Regions from separate parts of the Rummeliibacillus sp. NPDC094406 genome, predicted to be linked through region 1. Evidence: riboswitches for the same ligand, from Rfam matches in the RefSeq annotation. Region 1 holds a riboswitch; each other region holds the start of a gene.
The links. A riboswitch is a leader RNA that binds a small molecule or an ion and turns the genes downstream of it on or off. The one in region 1 is predicted to bind lysine.
Positions count from the first base shown of each region.

Region 1 (5,416 bases):
GCCAATACCGATTACAGATAACACTACAAAGAAAATCATAGTGATGTAAGTTGCAACTTTTTGAGATTTTGGAGATTGTGTGATTCCCCAGCTTACTAAGAATGACCAAATACCGTTAGCCAAATGGAAAGTAGCTGAAATAATACCTAATGCATAGAATGCAACCATGATTGGGTTTGATAAAACTTGAACCATCATGTCATAGTCAACTTCTGTACCAAGTGCCTTTTGGATACGTGTTTGGAAAATATGCCATGCAAGGAAAATTACAAGGAATACACCAGTGAAACGTTGTAAAACGAACATCCAGTTACGGAATGTGCCAAAACGTTGTGTATTTGGTTGAGCAGTAAATGCAATGTACACACCATAAAATGCATGGAACATTAAAGGAATGTAAATTACGAACCATTCAAGGAACCATAAAAATGGTAGATTTCCCATAAATTCACTTGCTTTGTTAAATGATTCTGCACCGTGTGTTGCTTGGAAGTTGATTAACAAGTGTTGCGTCACGAACAACCCTACTGGAATAATTCCAAGAAGAGAATGCAGACGACGCCAATAAAACTCTCGATCTTTCGACAAGACTGTTACCCCCCTAAGTACTTGGAAACAAGTGTGTCAATTTTTTGCCATGCTTTTGTAACTTAGCATCTATTGACTGCTTGCTTCATAATGGTACAATATTATGACAAGTTTATTGTACTCTCATCCCTCAATAGCGTCAAGGTGACAGAGACTATTTCTTGAAGTTGTCCTAACCTCTATTATTCTCGAAAAGATACATATTTTCTCCTTTAAATCCATTACTTCTTTTCTGGACATAATTTAGACAAAAATATTATGAAAGAAGGATTTTCATGTCCACTCAACAAAAAAATGAAATTACTCAATTCGGTTATGAATTAATTCGAGATCACGTACTTTCTTCTATATTAGGAAAAAATGAAGAAGATATATTATATTGGTGCGGTAAGGAGTTAGCACGTAAATTTCCACTATTTGAATTCGAAGAAGCAATACCTTTCTTTAAAGAAGCTGGCTGGGGTGATTTAACCATCGAAAAAGTTTCTGCAAGTGAAGCTTTTTGTAGTTTAACTGGTGATCCTGAAGTACTTAAATTTGATCAGCGATGCTTTCGCTTAGAAGCGGGCTTTTTAGCTCAGCACCAACAAAAATGCTGTGGTTTCCTAACTGAGTGTTATGAAGAAACGAAACCAAAACAATCACAAGTTAAATTCCATATTAAATGGGATTTAAAAGATAAACTTGAAGGCTAACCTACTAGAACATCGTCTCTCACCTGTGATAACTGGTGAGAGTTTTTTTATAACTGAAAAATAAGAATGGCTTTGAAAATAATTTATTTCAATCAAATGAATCAATTTCAAAATTCGATTATATCTTATGGAATATTTTAATGTAGCGAAAGACGGCGACTCCTGCGGGAAAAGCAAGCCAATCAAGACCCCGCACGAACGTAGTGAGGAGGAGGCTTGATGCTTGCCCGCGGAAAGCGTCCGTCTGTAGCGGAAATGATGGGCTTATCATTAATACTAACTAAGCATATAATGTTCGTATTTTTTGACTATAAAAGCATTTATGAAATTGATTCAAATTGCAGATATAAAAAAGGATTCCCCATAAGTATAATTCTACTCATGAGAAATCCTTTCTACTCTATTCAATCATTGTATAATCATTACCCAAAGGAATAACTATTTCTCAAAACTTATATCGATTAATGCGTAATAACTTCTTGAACAGAGAGATCAAATTCATCATGTAATGCATTCGCTGCTTTAAGCATATCTTCCTGCGGTACAACCACGGATACTTTTATTTCAGAAGTACTGACCATTTTAACTGGAATACCTTCCCGATATAAACGATCAAACATAGTAGCCGCAACACCTGGATTTGAAACCATTCCAGATCCTACAATTGAAACTTTTGACAATTCTGCTTCATGATCTACATGATGATAACCAAGTGTATCTTTATGTTCGGAAAGAACTTGTAAAGCATCATTAAGATTTTCTTTTTTTACTGAGAAAGAAACGGATGGCTCTGTTCCTTCAATAATCGTTTGGACAATAATATCCACATTGACATGATTTTTTGCTAATGTTGTAAAAATATTTGCTAATGAGCCATTATAGGCTTCTTCATAATAAACTGTTAAACGAATAATCTCTGATTCAAACGCGACACCACGTACAACTAAATCTTTTTCCACTTCAATTTCCTCCTTCAAGATGGTACCTTCTACATCCTCATAGCTCGAACGAACTGACATCGGGATGTTATGATTTTTTGCGACCTCTACAGATCGTGGGTGCAAGACGCCGGCTCCGAGATTAGCTAATTCAAGCATTTCATCATATGACATTTGCTGTAGCTTTCTTGCGCCTTTTACATAACGAGGATCACTTGTATAAACACCATCTACGTCGGTATATATATCACAACGTTCAGCATTCAACGCTACAGCAAGAGCAACAGCTGTTGTATCTGAACCGCCGCGACCAAGTGTTGTAATGTTACCTTCATCATCAATTCCTTGGAATCCAGCGACGACACACACCTTACCGGCATCCAAAGCTTCTTTTACCGCTTTTGGTGCAATATCCTCTATGCGCGCATTACTTGGTACATGTTCTGTGACAATTCCTGCTTGCCAACCAGTAAATGATTGCGCCTCAATTCCTAGCTTATGCAAAGCCATTGATAACAATGAAATCGTTACTTGCTCCCCAGTTGTCAATAAGACATCCATTTCCCTCTTTGAAGGTGATTCGGAAATTTCGTGTGCCATATCTACAAGTTGATCTGTTGTTTTACCCATTGCAGATACGACAACGACAAGATTATAACCATTTTGTTTCTCACGCTGAATGCGTTGCGCTACATGCATGATTCTTTCTGTTGTTGCGACGGAAGTTCCTCCAAATTTAACGACTAAAGTACTCATCAAAACGCTCCCCTACTTAATAGTATGTGGGCGATTTTCACAATGATTTCTAATGAAAAAAGAGCAGCACTTCACACAGATGGTGAATGGGCTGCTCTTAGCATGCACGTTCAAAAGAACATTCATGTGAGATAGCCCTCCAGAATCAAAGTCAATTCTGACAATTCTACATTTCTTCAATGTAGAACCAGCAGCAAGATGGAAATAGCATTCTTGCAACTTCGGCGACCTCCCCTTTCACCGACTTTCAATGGACCTATTCGTCCTCCAGTCGAGTACTCTTGAAACCCGCGCCTCTATCATCACTAAATCAGTGATTTTTAATTGGTGTCATAAAGATACCATATGTTTTAATATCTAGCAATCATTTTTTCGAAAAATAGTCAATTATCGCACTAATTAGTTTTTTAGGAACACCCGCATCTTGCAACTCTTCAAAAGTTGCTTCTTTAATCTTCTTGATTGAACCAAAATGTTTTAATAATTGTTGTTTTCTTTTAGGACCCACTCCTGGAATTTCATCCAATACAGAAGTGATCGCATTTTTTTCATGTAATTGTCTATGAAATGTAATTGCAAAGCGGTGAACTTCATCTTGAACCCGTTGCAATAGATAAAAAGCTTCACTCGTACGTTTTAATGGAATAATTTCAGGAGGATTTCCATACAAAAGTTGTGACGTTTGGTGCTTATCATCCTTTGCTAATCCTGCAATTGGAATATCGAGTCCAAGCTCATCCTCTAAAATTTCTCTCGCTACTTCCATTTGCCCTTTCCCACCATCTGTAACTAGTAAATCAGGTAGAGGAAGTCCTTCTTTTAATACACGTGTGTATCGACGACGAATAACTTCACGCATTGCGCCATAGTCATCATGAGCACCTGCATTTTGAATTTTAAATTTTCGATATTCCTTTTTACTTGGTTTTCCATCTATAAAAACGACCATTGCTGAAACAGTGTCTGCTCCAAAGATATGGGAGTTATCAAAGGCTTCAATACGAAGCGGTGTAGTGATATTCATCGCATCGCCTAGTTCTTCGCACGCTCCGATTGTTCTTTTCTCTTGTCTTTCGATTAATTGGAATTTCTCAGTAATCGCAATTTGTGCATTCTTTGAAGCTAAATCTAGTAATTCCTTTTTTCTACCTTTTTGTGGTTTTACTACTTTTATTTCTAAAACTTGTTGAAGCATATCTCCATCAATTTCTTGGGGAATAAGGATTTCCTTTGGCTTTATATGGTCAGCTTTTTCATAGAACTGGCCAACATAAGTTAAAAATTCTTCTTCAGGCTCACCGTAAGAAGGGAAAAGGGATACGTCTCGCTCTATTAATTTCCCTTGCCTTACAAAGAAAACTTGAACACACATCCAACCTTTATCTACTGTATAGCCAAAGACATCACGATTGGTAAAATCAGTTGTAGTGATTTTTTGTTTTTCCATCACTGTATCAATATGTGCAATTTGGTCTCTGTACTCTTTAGCACGTTCAAAATCTAACTGTTCAGAGGCAGCCAGCATTTTCTGCTGTAATTCCTCTTTTACAGCTGCATGTCCACCATTTAGGAAACTTGTGATTTCCTGTACCATTTCGTCAAAAGTCTCTTTTTCAATATCTTTTACACATGGCGCTAAACATTGCCCTAGGTGATAATACAAGCAAACACGATTTGGTAGTGTCTGACATTTACGTAAAGGATATAATCGATCCAGTAATTTTTTTGTTTCATTGGCTGCATACACATTAGGATATGGGCCAAAATATTTCCCCTTGTCTTTTTTTACTTTACGAACCGTAAGTAATCTCGGGTACTTTTCATTTGTAATCTTTATATAAGGATATGATTTATCATCCTTCAACATAATATTGTATTTTGGATCATGTAACTTAATCAGATTTAGCTCTAGTAAAAAAGCTTCTATATTTGAGGATGTTACGATGTATTCGAAATCTTCTATTTCACTAACAAGACGTTGTGTTTTACCGTTATGCGATCCTGTAAAATAGGAGCGAACACGATTTTTTAATACTTTTGCTTTTCCAACGTAAATAATTGTACCTTGACGATCTTTCATCAAATAACAACCTGGTTGATCAGGTAGAATTGCTAATTTTTGTTTTATTAAGTCATTCATCAAATCACCTCTAAAAAAAACCGGGCACCTTGTAGGGACCCGGTTTCGTTTATGAACCCAAAATAATTAAGCGTGTTTTTGGATGAATTCAGCTAATGCTTCTTTTGGTTGGAAACCAACAGTTTTATCAACTTGTTCTCCATCTTTGAACAATAACAAAGTTGGGATTGACATAATACCGAATTGGCTAGCTGTTTCTTGGTTTTGGTCAACATCAACTTTGACGATGTTTACTTTACCAGCTAATTCTTGATCTAATTCTTCTAGAACTGGAGCAATCATTTTACATGGTCCACACC
Region 1 is NZ_JBIWGZ010000003.1:430,684-436,099, forward strand. It holds gene ACIQ4I_RS10500 (succinate dehydrogenase cytochrome b558 subunit) at 1-588, opposite strand, end outside; gene ACIQ4I_RS10505 (DUF2507 domain-containing protein) at 864-1,283, shown strand; gene ACIQ4I_RS10510 (aspartate kinase) at 1,745-2,977, opposite strand; lysine riboswitch at 3,102-3,284, opposite strand; gene uvrC (excinuclease ABC subunit UvrC) at 3,342-5,117, opposite strand; gene trxA (thioredoxin) at 5,184-5,416, opposite strand, start outside.

Region 2 (5,416 bases), on a different contig from region 1:
TGATTTTAATATAAATGAAAAGGAAAATACCATAGAGTTACGTATTCCTTGGCTTTTGTTGAATTTTAAAGACCCTAGTACGAAGGAAATTATGGGGAACATAAGCGAACTAAACTTTTCTGCAAGCGAAAAAGTGAATGGAATTCAGGTGGGAGTTGCTTATGTAAATAAGCAAGGGGAATTGTTAGATTCATTCCCGAAAGCAGAAAAAAAGACGATCCCTGCATTTAAACAATATAGCTGGGATAATTGGGATCTACCAACGTCTACCTATCGTTTAAAAGAATCCTATTATATCTTGCAAAAAAAATTCACTTCTATTGGAGACTAGGAATAATAAGTTAATGTTAAAAGAGGCCCTAAATATTTTTTTAATTAGGGTCTCTTTTTGGTATTCTGCTAATCTATGATAAATATATTGAACGTTTGTTCGGAATTTGTTTATTTAATATAGGTTAATATAACTATGAATATAGATAACAGAGGATATTTATTCCATCTTATTAATTGATATATTGGAAATAAATTATATGAATTGTTTCGTTTTGAATAGAAAATAATTGGGTGAATTGATATTAATGTAAAAGTATTTTAGAGGTTAGAGGACTTTTAATGGGAGTGACTGTTTATGCTTGATAACAAGTACATAGATAATAGCTGGGATTTTCGACAAGAGATTAGTTTTGCTCAAAATTTAAATATAAAAATCATATGTTTATTTTAAAATAGAAGATGTTAATGTCTGGAGTTTATACTCCGGACATTTTTTATGTATAAAATTATTCAATGTTGAGAGCCTATAGCTCATGAATAGAATATTACCTAATAAAAATTAAGATATAAATTAGTATTTTATCTACATATTTTTTATTAAGAATAATTCATTTATGATAGAAGTACTTGGTTTTTAATAGGAGGTTTTTAGTAATATTATGCCGATGCTAAATGAGGCTTTTGATTTTATAAAGTTGTATTATACGGAAAATAATTTGCCAATAGATCAGTTAGAAAAACGACTGGAAGAAGTTGAAAGGGATATTATGGAGTATGGACATTATACACATACTTCAGATGAACTTGCTTACGGGGCAAAAGTGGCGTGGCGAAATAGTAATAAGTGTATCGGACGTTTGTTTTGGCAATCGCTACAAGTAAAAGATCAACGCGCTATAACAGATGAAGAAACGATTTATGAAAAGCTTTTAGAACATATCGAGTTTGCTACGAATAATGGGAAAATACGACCTACCATTTCCATCTTCGAACCGGAAAAAGTACGGATTTGGAATCACCAGTTAATTCGTTATGCTGGTTATGAACAAGAAGATGGTTCCGTAATTGGGGATTCTGATTCTCTTACTTTTACGAAAAAGTGTATTGAATTAGGTTGGCAAGGAGAAGGTAGTCAGTTTGATGTATTACCACTAGTTATTCAAATTGAGGATCGTCAACCTCGATTGTTTAATATCCCGCAAGAATATGTAAAAGAAGTAACTTTGCTACATCCTGAATTTGATTGGTTTGCTGAGTTACATTTGAAATGGTATGCAGTACCGATGATTTCAAGTATGAAGCTTGAAGTAGGGGGGATTGCATATGCAGCAGCACCATTTAATGGCTGGTATATGGGGACGGAAATCGGTGCCCGTAATTTAGCAGATGAATACCGTTATAATCAATTGCCGGTTGTTGCGGAGAAAATGGGCTTAAATATGTCTTCAAGTTCAAGTTTATGGCAAGATCGTGCATTAGTGGAACTAAATACAGCTGTACTTTATTCTTTTAAAGAAGATGGTGTGAGTATTGTCGATCATCATACAGCGGCGCAACAGTTTAAACGTTTTGAGGCAAATGAAGAGAGTGCAAATCGTGATGTAACAGGAAACTGGACATGGCTAATACCACCGTTATCACCAGCCACAACGCATATTTTCCGTAAGCCCTACGATAATACGAAAAAATCACCCATTTATTCATATCAAAAAGCACCTTATTAATATATTTGTTTAATGATAAACAGTAAGGAACAAAAAATCTTGAGCGACATTACGTTGTCGCTCAAGATTTTTTTACTTTTCTGGCGTTACAAAGCGGTCTTTTGCTGAAATCCATGCGGAGATTATTAAACCGACAACTGTGATTGCGTAAAGTATGTTTGCTGCATGCCAGCTATCCCATAAATCATGTATATATCCGTAAAGAACAGGTCCTGCTGCTGCAAGTAGGTATCCAATAGATTGTGCTGTGCCAGAAAGTTCTGCTGCCTCTAATGCATTGCGAGAACGTAAAGAGAAATACATCATGGCAAGTCCAAATGATGCCCCACCTGCGAGTCCAAGTAGAATCATCCATAGCATAGTCAGTGAGGTCCAATTCATTAATATTCCTGTAAAGCCAACCACATAGAATGCACCGAACATTACTACAAGTGAGCGTTGATCAGATCTGCGCCCTGCTAAAATAGGAATAAGAAAAGTCATAGGCAATTGTGAAAATTGCATAATAGAGAACATCCATCCTGCCTGATTTGCACTCATTCCTTGTGATTCTAACATTGCTGGAATCCAAGCAGCTGTTGTATAGAATATTAGAGATTGCAATCCCATTGCTAGTGTAATTGCCCAAGTTAAGGGATATTTCCAAATGGGTTTGCTTAGTTTCGCGTCATTCTGATTTTCTTGTATCGCTACTTTCTGGCGTAATTGTGGTAACCATACAATAATTGCGATAATGGAAAGAATAATCCAGCAGCCAAGTGCACCTTTCCAACCGAAGGATGTACCAGCTATTGGATAACTAACCCCAGCTGCAACGCTTGCTGAGACATTCATCGCAACAGTGAAGATAGATGTGAGTAAGCCTACTTGTAAAGGGAATTTTAACTTAATAAGAGCTGGTAGCAAAACATTACCAAATGCTATAGCAATCCCGATTAATGTAGTTCCTAATAATAGGAAGAAAGTATTTCCAAGTGAACGGATGGAAATACCGGCTGTTAATATGACCATTGCAACTAGTAGTGTTTTTTCGAATCCGAATATTCTGGCGAGTTTTGGTGCAAATGGTGACACGATTGCAAATGCTAGTAAAGGGATGGTTGTTATAAACCCAGCTAGTACATTCGAAATATCCAAGTCTTCTTTTATATAAGAAATAATTGGACCTACTGAAGTAAGTGGTGAACGTAATGTAGCGGCAATGAAGATAATGCCAAGCACGAGTATCCAAGTATTTCGATTCCAAGATAATTTTTTATTTTCTCTAGTGGATTGTTGTGAAGCCAATCTCTTTCCTCCTTTGTAAATAAGATTCTTTAGCAACCGTATCATTAATAGATAGTAAATTTCAATATTTCGACATAAAATAAGAGGTTAGGACATTTACAAAACTTCTATTGTATTAAAATACCATGTGCTTTATGTCTTGTTATCGAGGATACCTTGTATTATAATGAGGAACGTATTGAAATTATATATTGCATGCCTCATCCAATAGGTGAGGTAGAGGTCGCGGTATTCATGAGTATGATCGACGAGATGAAAAAGCATTAACGACTCGATTAAAAAGGGAATATTGCCGAAGTGTTGGTAAGCTTTTTATTAACAATGCTGGGGCTGTTATCGAAAGGTACAGAACTGTCACGTCTGAAACGACGTGTTGAGCTATCTTTATCAAGGTTGATGGGGAATTTTAGATACCATCTCAAGCATCCTTGTGATGGTATTTTTATTTTTATAGCTACGGGCTTGTGTCCGAAGCTGAATTGACTTCAACCCGACCTTTCTTGCAATGAAAATGGGAAAGAGGAGAAGAACTATGAATACAAAAAATACAAGCTCTGGTGAACAGCCGAGCTTAAATAGAGGTTTAAAAAGTCGTCATATTACGATGATTTCACTTGGTGGAACCATCGGTACAGGTTTGCTATTAGCAAGTGGTAATTCGATTGCTGCTGCTGGACCTGGTGGAGCATTACTAGCCTACGGATTGATAGGGATTATGGTATTCTTCTTGATGACAAGCCTTGGAGAAATGGCTGCATTCATGCCAGTCTCTGGTTCGTTTAATACGTATGCTTCAAAATTTATCGATCCAGCATTAGGATTTGCACTAGGTTGGAACTATTGGTACAACTGGGCGATTACAATTGCGGCAGAAATTTCAGCTGTATCCATTGTGATGAAATATTGGTTCCCAGACACGCCTTCATTTATTTGGAGCGCAGCGTTTCTAGTGATTATTTTTGTGTTAAATTACTTATCTGTTAATAGTTTTGGAGAAAGTGAATATTGGTTTGCTTTCATTAAAGTAGCTACAGTTATCATCTTCTTGATTGTCAGCTTCTTAATGATTTTTGGAATTCTTGGAGGCAAAGCACCAGTTGGATTTACAAATTTCTTTAAAGGTGATGCACCTTTCCACGGTGGTTTCTTTGCAACATTTGGAATTTTCTTAGCTGCTGGATTCTCATTCCAGGGAACAGAATTACTGGGTATTACTGCCGGGGAAACAAAAAATCCTGGTAAAACAATTCCAAAAGCAGTTCGTCAAATTTTCTGGCGAATCTTGTTATTCTATATTCTGGCGATTTTAGCTATTAGTTTGTTAATCCCTTATACAGATCCACGTCTTGCTAATAGTGATGATGTAACAGTAAGTCCATTTACTTTAGTATTTGAAAATGCAGGAATTGCTTTTGCAGCATCTATTATGAACGCTGTTATATTAACAGCTATATTATCCGCTGGTAACTCTGGTTTATATGCATCATCTCGTACACTATGGCAATTAGCGATGGAAGGTAAAGCACCTAAAATCTTTAAAAAATTAAACAAACGTGGTGTACCAGTGGCTGCACTTGTTGCAACAGTTCTAGTAGCTTGTTTATCATTCTTAGCATCATTATTTGGTACAGGTACTGTATATATTTGGTTGTTAAATGCTTCAGGTATGTGCGGATTTATTGCGTGGTTAGGGATTGCAGCAAGTCATTATCGTTTCCGCAAAGCGTATGTTGCACAGGGCCATGACTTATCTGAACTACCTTATCGCTCAAGATTCTTCCCATTTGGACCAATCTTTGCATTTGTACTATGTGCGATTGTTGTATTAGGACAAAACTATACAGCTTTTACGGGAAATCATATCGATTGGTATGGCATATTAGTATCCTATATTGGTTTACCAATCTTCTTTATCCTGTGGTTCGGTTACAAATGGAAGCATAAAACTAAAATTGTTCGTTTAGAGGATGCAGATTTTACATCTGATCGACCAAATCACGGTTAATTAAAAGGCTAATCTATCTCAGGGGAAGATACCTGAAATAGATTAGCCTTTTTTAAAGGATTAAAAGGTGAATCAGCGTATATTTATGATTGCAAACATCATTAATGTTCGCGTAATGCCTATATTT
Region 2 is NZ_JBIWGZ010000010.1:71,870-77,285, forward strand. It holds gene ACIQ4I_RS19700 (hypothetical protein) at 1-331, shown strand, start outside; gene ACIQ4I_RS19705 (nitric oxide synthase oxygenase) at 933-1,997, shown strand; gene ACIQ4I_RS19710 (CynX/NimT family MFS transporter) at 2,070-3,284, opposite strand; lysine riboswitch at 3,494-3,673, shown strand; gene ACIQ4I_RS19715 (amino acid permease) at 3,817-5,289, shown strand.
Region 2: linked by a shared signal. The riboswitch ahead of ACIQ4I_RS19715 (amino acid permease) and the one ahead of ACIQ4I_RS10510 (aspartate kinase) in region 1 are both predicted to bind lysine.

Region 3 (5,416 bases), on a different contig from region 1:
CCAACAAAAAAATGGAATTGTACATTATAACGGGGTAACTTATGCTCTGGCTTTTCAAATGGAACTAGATGAATCGGTATATGTAATTGCATTAAACGACGAAGAGTATTTAAAACCTGTATACAATTATCGGAATTTATTGATTGGTATTACTTTTCTTACTGTCCTATTAGCAAGCATAATAGGATTTATTATGATTAGTAAAGTGACAAAACCAGTTCATTCTTTAAAAAGATTAATGGATAAAGTTTCTGAAGGTGATTTTCAAACAAGAATAAAAATTGGTCAATCTAGTAAGGAAATCTATTCATTATCTGTTGGTTTTAACCAAATGGTAGATCGTCTTCAGTCTTTAATGACTCATTTAGAATTGAGTGCGAAGCAGGTAACTCAATCATCTGACAGACTAAAAATAACATCTTCAGAATCTAGGCAGGCTATAGAACAAATATCAATGGCAATTGAAGAAGTAGCAGGTGGGACAGAAGTGCAAGTAGAATCTGCTACATTAGCTTCCGGACAGGTTTCTGATATCTCAGTAGAAATGAATCATGCAGGCCAATGCATTCATAGTGTCGAAAATTCAGTGAATAAGGCTCTTGGAATAGCAGATTCAGGAAATAAACTAGTTAATAATACGGTTAAACAAATATCTCTAGTTGAAAAAACCGTTGAAAACACAGCAGCAAAGCTTGAATCATTACAGTTAAAATCAAAGGATATCGATCAAATTCTAAATTTAATAAGTGAAATATCTACCCTAACTAATCTTTTATCATTAAATGCATCGATTGAAGCGGCACGTGCAGGTGAACATGGAAAGGGATTCGCTGTTGTTGCACAAGAGGTCAGAAAACTATCAGATCAGTCAGAGCAAGCAGTCCTGCAAATAAAAGAAATAACCGATAAGATAAGAAAAGAAACAGATGAAGTTGCTCTATCGATGAATCAAGGATTACAAGTATTAAAAGAAGGAATTATAATGGTAGATCAAACAGAAGAGTCATTCGGGGATATTGTAAAAGCTGTGAGGAATGCCACACATGAAACAAATGATGTTTCTTCTATTGTAAATGACGTTAGTATAAAAACTGAAAATATGGTTAATCGTATGGAGGAAATATCTTCAATTTCAGGTCAATTCGCTGGAACAATGCAACATATTTCAGCTGTTACAGAGGAGCAACAAGCATCAATGGATAATGTTTCAGATGAGGCTCTTGCTTTAAATAATTTAGCGAAGGAGTTGGAAAATATTCTAAGTAACTTTAAAGTATAATTTAATTGTGTTGACTAATCGTTCACACAGTGGTTAAAACTCTTGATGATGTTAATGATATACTAATGCCCAGTCTAAGGACTGGGTTATTTATGTTTGGTGTGATGAAAAAGGTAAGTGAAAATTCCCCGTGCAGTAATGATAAATGCACGGAGAATGAGTATTTTCTATAGAAATGTATTTATCGCGCAGATGATTCAATAGAATTTTTATAAAACAACTTCTTTATTTTCATTCACTACTTGCAATACTTCTTGTAATTCACTTATTTCTTTATCGTTTAAAGGAATAATCGGTAAGCGAACTCCACCGACAGGAATACCTTTTAGATTTAATGCTGCTTTGACAGGTGATGGGTTTGGTGCAGCGAATAGTCCATTGAAAATTGGAAGTAATCGACGATGATCTTGAGCAGCTTCTCGCGTGTTGCCATTTTTGAATTTGGCAATCATCGCTTGCATTTCGTTCCCAATAATGTGGGATGCAACGGAAATTACTCCAGTAGCACCAATTGATAATGCAGGTAATGTTAAATTATCTTCACCAGTGTATACTGAAAAATTCTCAGGTGTTTGGCTAATCGTTTTGGCCATAGCATCTAAATTACCGCTTGCGTCTTTAATAGCAGTGATGTTCGGAATTTGTGCAAGACGAACGATGGTTTCTACAGACATGTTGATTACGCTTCGACCTGGTATATTGTAAAGTACAATTGGAAGTGTTGTTGCTTCAGCGATTGTTTTAAAGTGTTGATATAGTCCTTCTTGTGATGGTTTGTTATAGTAAGGAACAACAAGCATAATTGCATCTACTCCAGCGTTTTCCGCTAGTTTTGTCAATTCGATTGAAGCTTTTGTATTATTAGATCCAGTACCTGCAACAACAGGAACTCTTCCATCCGCAACTTCTACTACAAATTTAAATAATTCTACTTTTTCTTCTGTTGCTAACGTAGGGGATTCCCCAGTTGTTCCAGCAACTACGATACCGTCTGTTCCGTTAGCGATTAAATAATTTATTAAGTTTTTTGTAGCTGGAAAATCAATTTCTCCATTCTGATCAAATGGTGTCACCATAGCAGTTAAAATTTGTCCAAGATTCATTACTTCTCCACATCCTTAATTATTTTATATAAATAAAATAGAGGGAGAAGGGCAATTAGTAAGATAACGCAAAAAAGCAACAACGAGGCTACGTTGTTGCAGTAGAAACAGTATCATTTCTGTGCGTATGATAGCCCTCCATATAGTCTCCTACATGACAGTTCTGTATTTATTCAACACCAGAACCAGCTTCGAGAAAATGAGATTCTCTCCACTTCGGCAAATCCCCCTTTTCACAATCATCAACGGATCTCATTATCCTCTAATTGTGTACTGATGGTTTTTGCTCCTCTATCCTTACTTCAAATAAAAATTGAAATAAGTGAATATTTAATTAATTTGATAGTATCATTTTTTTTAGAGAATTGCAATGATTTAAGTGAAAGATTTAGAAATAGTGTATCATCTATTAAATGGATGATTATGAAGTGTAATAGGGTTAAATACAAGAGGGCGAGATTAATCGATGATTTAGCTGGAGCAATGGCTGAACCCAAGATGAAATTTTAATAAAAACGAAACAAACCAGTAGTAATAGCCGTAAGTTTTTGCATGTTTTCTATATTATATATACTTATCGACAAAGCCTCAGGTATAATTTCTAATGTTTTATAAAATGGGTTCCTTGTGTTATTTATCACAAGACCATGTGACCTTGCGATTTATTTTTAGATTATGGTATTATAAATTGGTTCAACTATTTTTAAGAGTCGTTTCTACATATACTGTTCATTTTTATTAAATACAACTAGAGATCAGTTACAATTTCAAAATTGAACGTTTTAAGATTGCTATATTGATATTATATTTTTTTAGAAGAAATATAATATGATGATTGTTGGGAATAGAAATGAAAATAAAAGAATAGAAATGAGTTAAAAGGGAGGTTTATGAATTTTGGAGAATAAAAATAATTATGTTCCATCAAAGTTTAACGCCTTATCTAAAACGGATGATGGCGGCGTCATTTTATACAATAGTTATACAGGCGCCATTGTTGATTTTTCAGAAGAAGAAAAAGCAGAAGTCATGGGTTCTTTAAAAAGAACGGGGGCAGCTGCATTAGATAGTGATGTAAAAAAAGCTTTATTTGATAATGGGTTTATTGTTCCTGGAAATGTAGATGAGATGAAAAGAGCAGAATATCTGCACCAATCTATGCACCGTACAGATATGTTGCACCTTATTCTTATGACAACAGAGCAATGTAATTTCCGTTGTACGTATTGTTATGAAACATTTGCACGTGGCAAAATGACAGACGATACAAAAAGCGGTGTAAAAGCATTAGTAAAAGAACAAGCTAACACTCTAAATAATTTACATATTAGCTGGTTCGGCGGTGAGCCACTACTTGAATTAGGAATTATCGAAGAATTGTCTAATTCATTTATGGCAGAAGCAAAAGAAAATAAAATCGATTATTCAGCAGACATCGTAACAAATGGATTCTTCTTAACAAGAGAAGTTTTAGAAAAATTATTATCTTGGGAAGTACGTCAATATATGGTGACAATTGACGGTGTGCAAGCAGTACATGACAGTCGTAGACATATGGCAGGCGGTCAAGGAACATTTGAACGAATTATCGAAAATCTAAAAGCTGTTAAAGAAAGTACTGGTCAGTTCGATATGACGATTCGTGTCAACTTCGATGAAGACAATTTAGAAGAAACTGGCGAATTGATTGAGTTCTTAAAAGAACACTTTGCTGATGATAAACGCTTTGGTGTATTCTTCCGTCCAGTTGGTAGATGGGGTGGGGAAAATAATGATGAAATCCCTACATGTACCCACATTACAGCCAATAAAAAGATCTGGGAATTTACAGAGACAGCTATGGATAAAGGAATTAGCATGAGTAATATGGTCACTGGTTCTATGATGCCAACTGCATCAGTGTGCTATGCAGCTAAGCCTAATGCTATGGTAATTGGCTCAAATGGTCAGTTATACAAATGTACAACTGTTTTAGATGAAGAAGTAAATAAAGTTGGCCATATTAATGCGGATGGTACAATGGATCTCGATTATGACAAGATCGCTTCTTGGGTAATGTCTGGAGAAGAAACAGACTCTGTTTGCCAATCATGCTTCTACCGTCCTGCATGTCAAGGGAATCATTGCCCATGGTATCGTGTGGTATCTGGAGAAAGACCTTGTCCATCAGAAAAGAAAAATATTAAAAAAGTTTTAAATCTTGTTTGGAGAAATAGCTTACAAACTGTTCAATAGGATTTATGAAAGTAGTAAAATACTTATTATAAACAATCGTAATTGTGCTAATGTATAGTTATGGATCTCGAATAAACCAACCTTTTCATTGTGAAAAAAAGAAAGGGGGTGAGATGAATGCGCGTTCTTAGTCCTGCAGCATCTCCAGTTCAAAAAGTAAAATCTGGACGAATCATGAAATCTGTACCTGGTAACTTAAAATAGTTAATGGTGACAGCACGACAAAGTCCCTAGTCTTCATTGCTGAAGATTAGGGACTTTGTGTTTTTTATCCCGCATTAACGGGCAGTAATCCCTCACCTCAAGATTGAGAGAAGCAAAGAAGATAGTTGGGGGATAACTGCCCGTAAAAGCACGATTGGTTCGGTCCAACAGGATGTTGGACACTCAGTTGTTGCAACAGGACGCGGCGAAATTAAACTGAGTTCTTTTTTCAGTGGGGATGAAGAAAACCCTCACTGATAAGTTTCACTTTATAATGGAATTAATCTTCTTCATAAACAACAAGCTTTCGATTAGCTAATGCTGTTCCACCATGAAAACGGGAATGAAGGGATAATAAGTTTTCTAATATAGATATCTTTTCTGAAGTAATCTTCTCCCCAGACATGATCAGAGGAATTCCTGGGGGATAGGGAATAACCATTTCACCAGAAATCTTACCAATTGCTTCGTTAAATGTAACTTGCATAATCTTTGTTTGTTTCATCTTGGAGTAAGACAAGGATAAGGTTGTAATTTTATCTGTTTCTAACCAATAATAATTAGATTCATTATTTTGCTTTCCCTTTTGATCCTT
Region 3 is NZ_JBIWGZ010000008.1:115,692-121,107, reverse strand. It holds gene ACIQ4I_RS18205 (methyl-accepting chemotaxis protein) at 1-1,279, shown strand, start outside; gene dapA (4-hydroxy-tetrahydrodipicolinate synthase) at 1,489-2,382, opposite strand; lysine riboswitch at 2,506-2,684, opposite strand; gene ACIQ4I_RS18195 (radical SAM protein) at 3,280-4,617, shown strand; gene ACIQ4I_RS18190 (aminotransferase class I/II-fold pyridoxal phosphate-dependent enzyme) at 5,102-5,416, opposite strand, start outside.
Region 3: linked by a shared signal. The riboswitch ahead of dapA (4-hydroxy-tetrahydrodipicolinate synthase) and the one ahead of ACIQ4I_RS10510 (aspartate kinase) in region 1 are both predicted to bind lysine.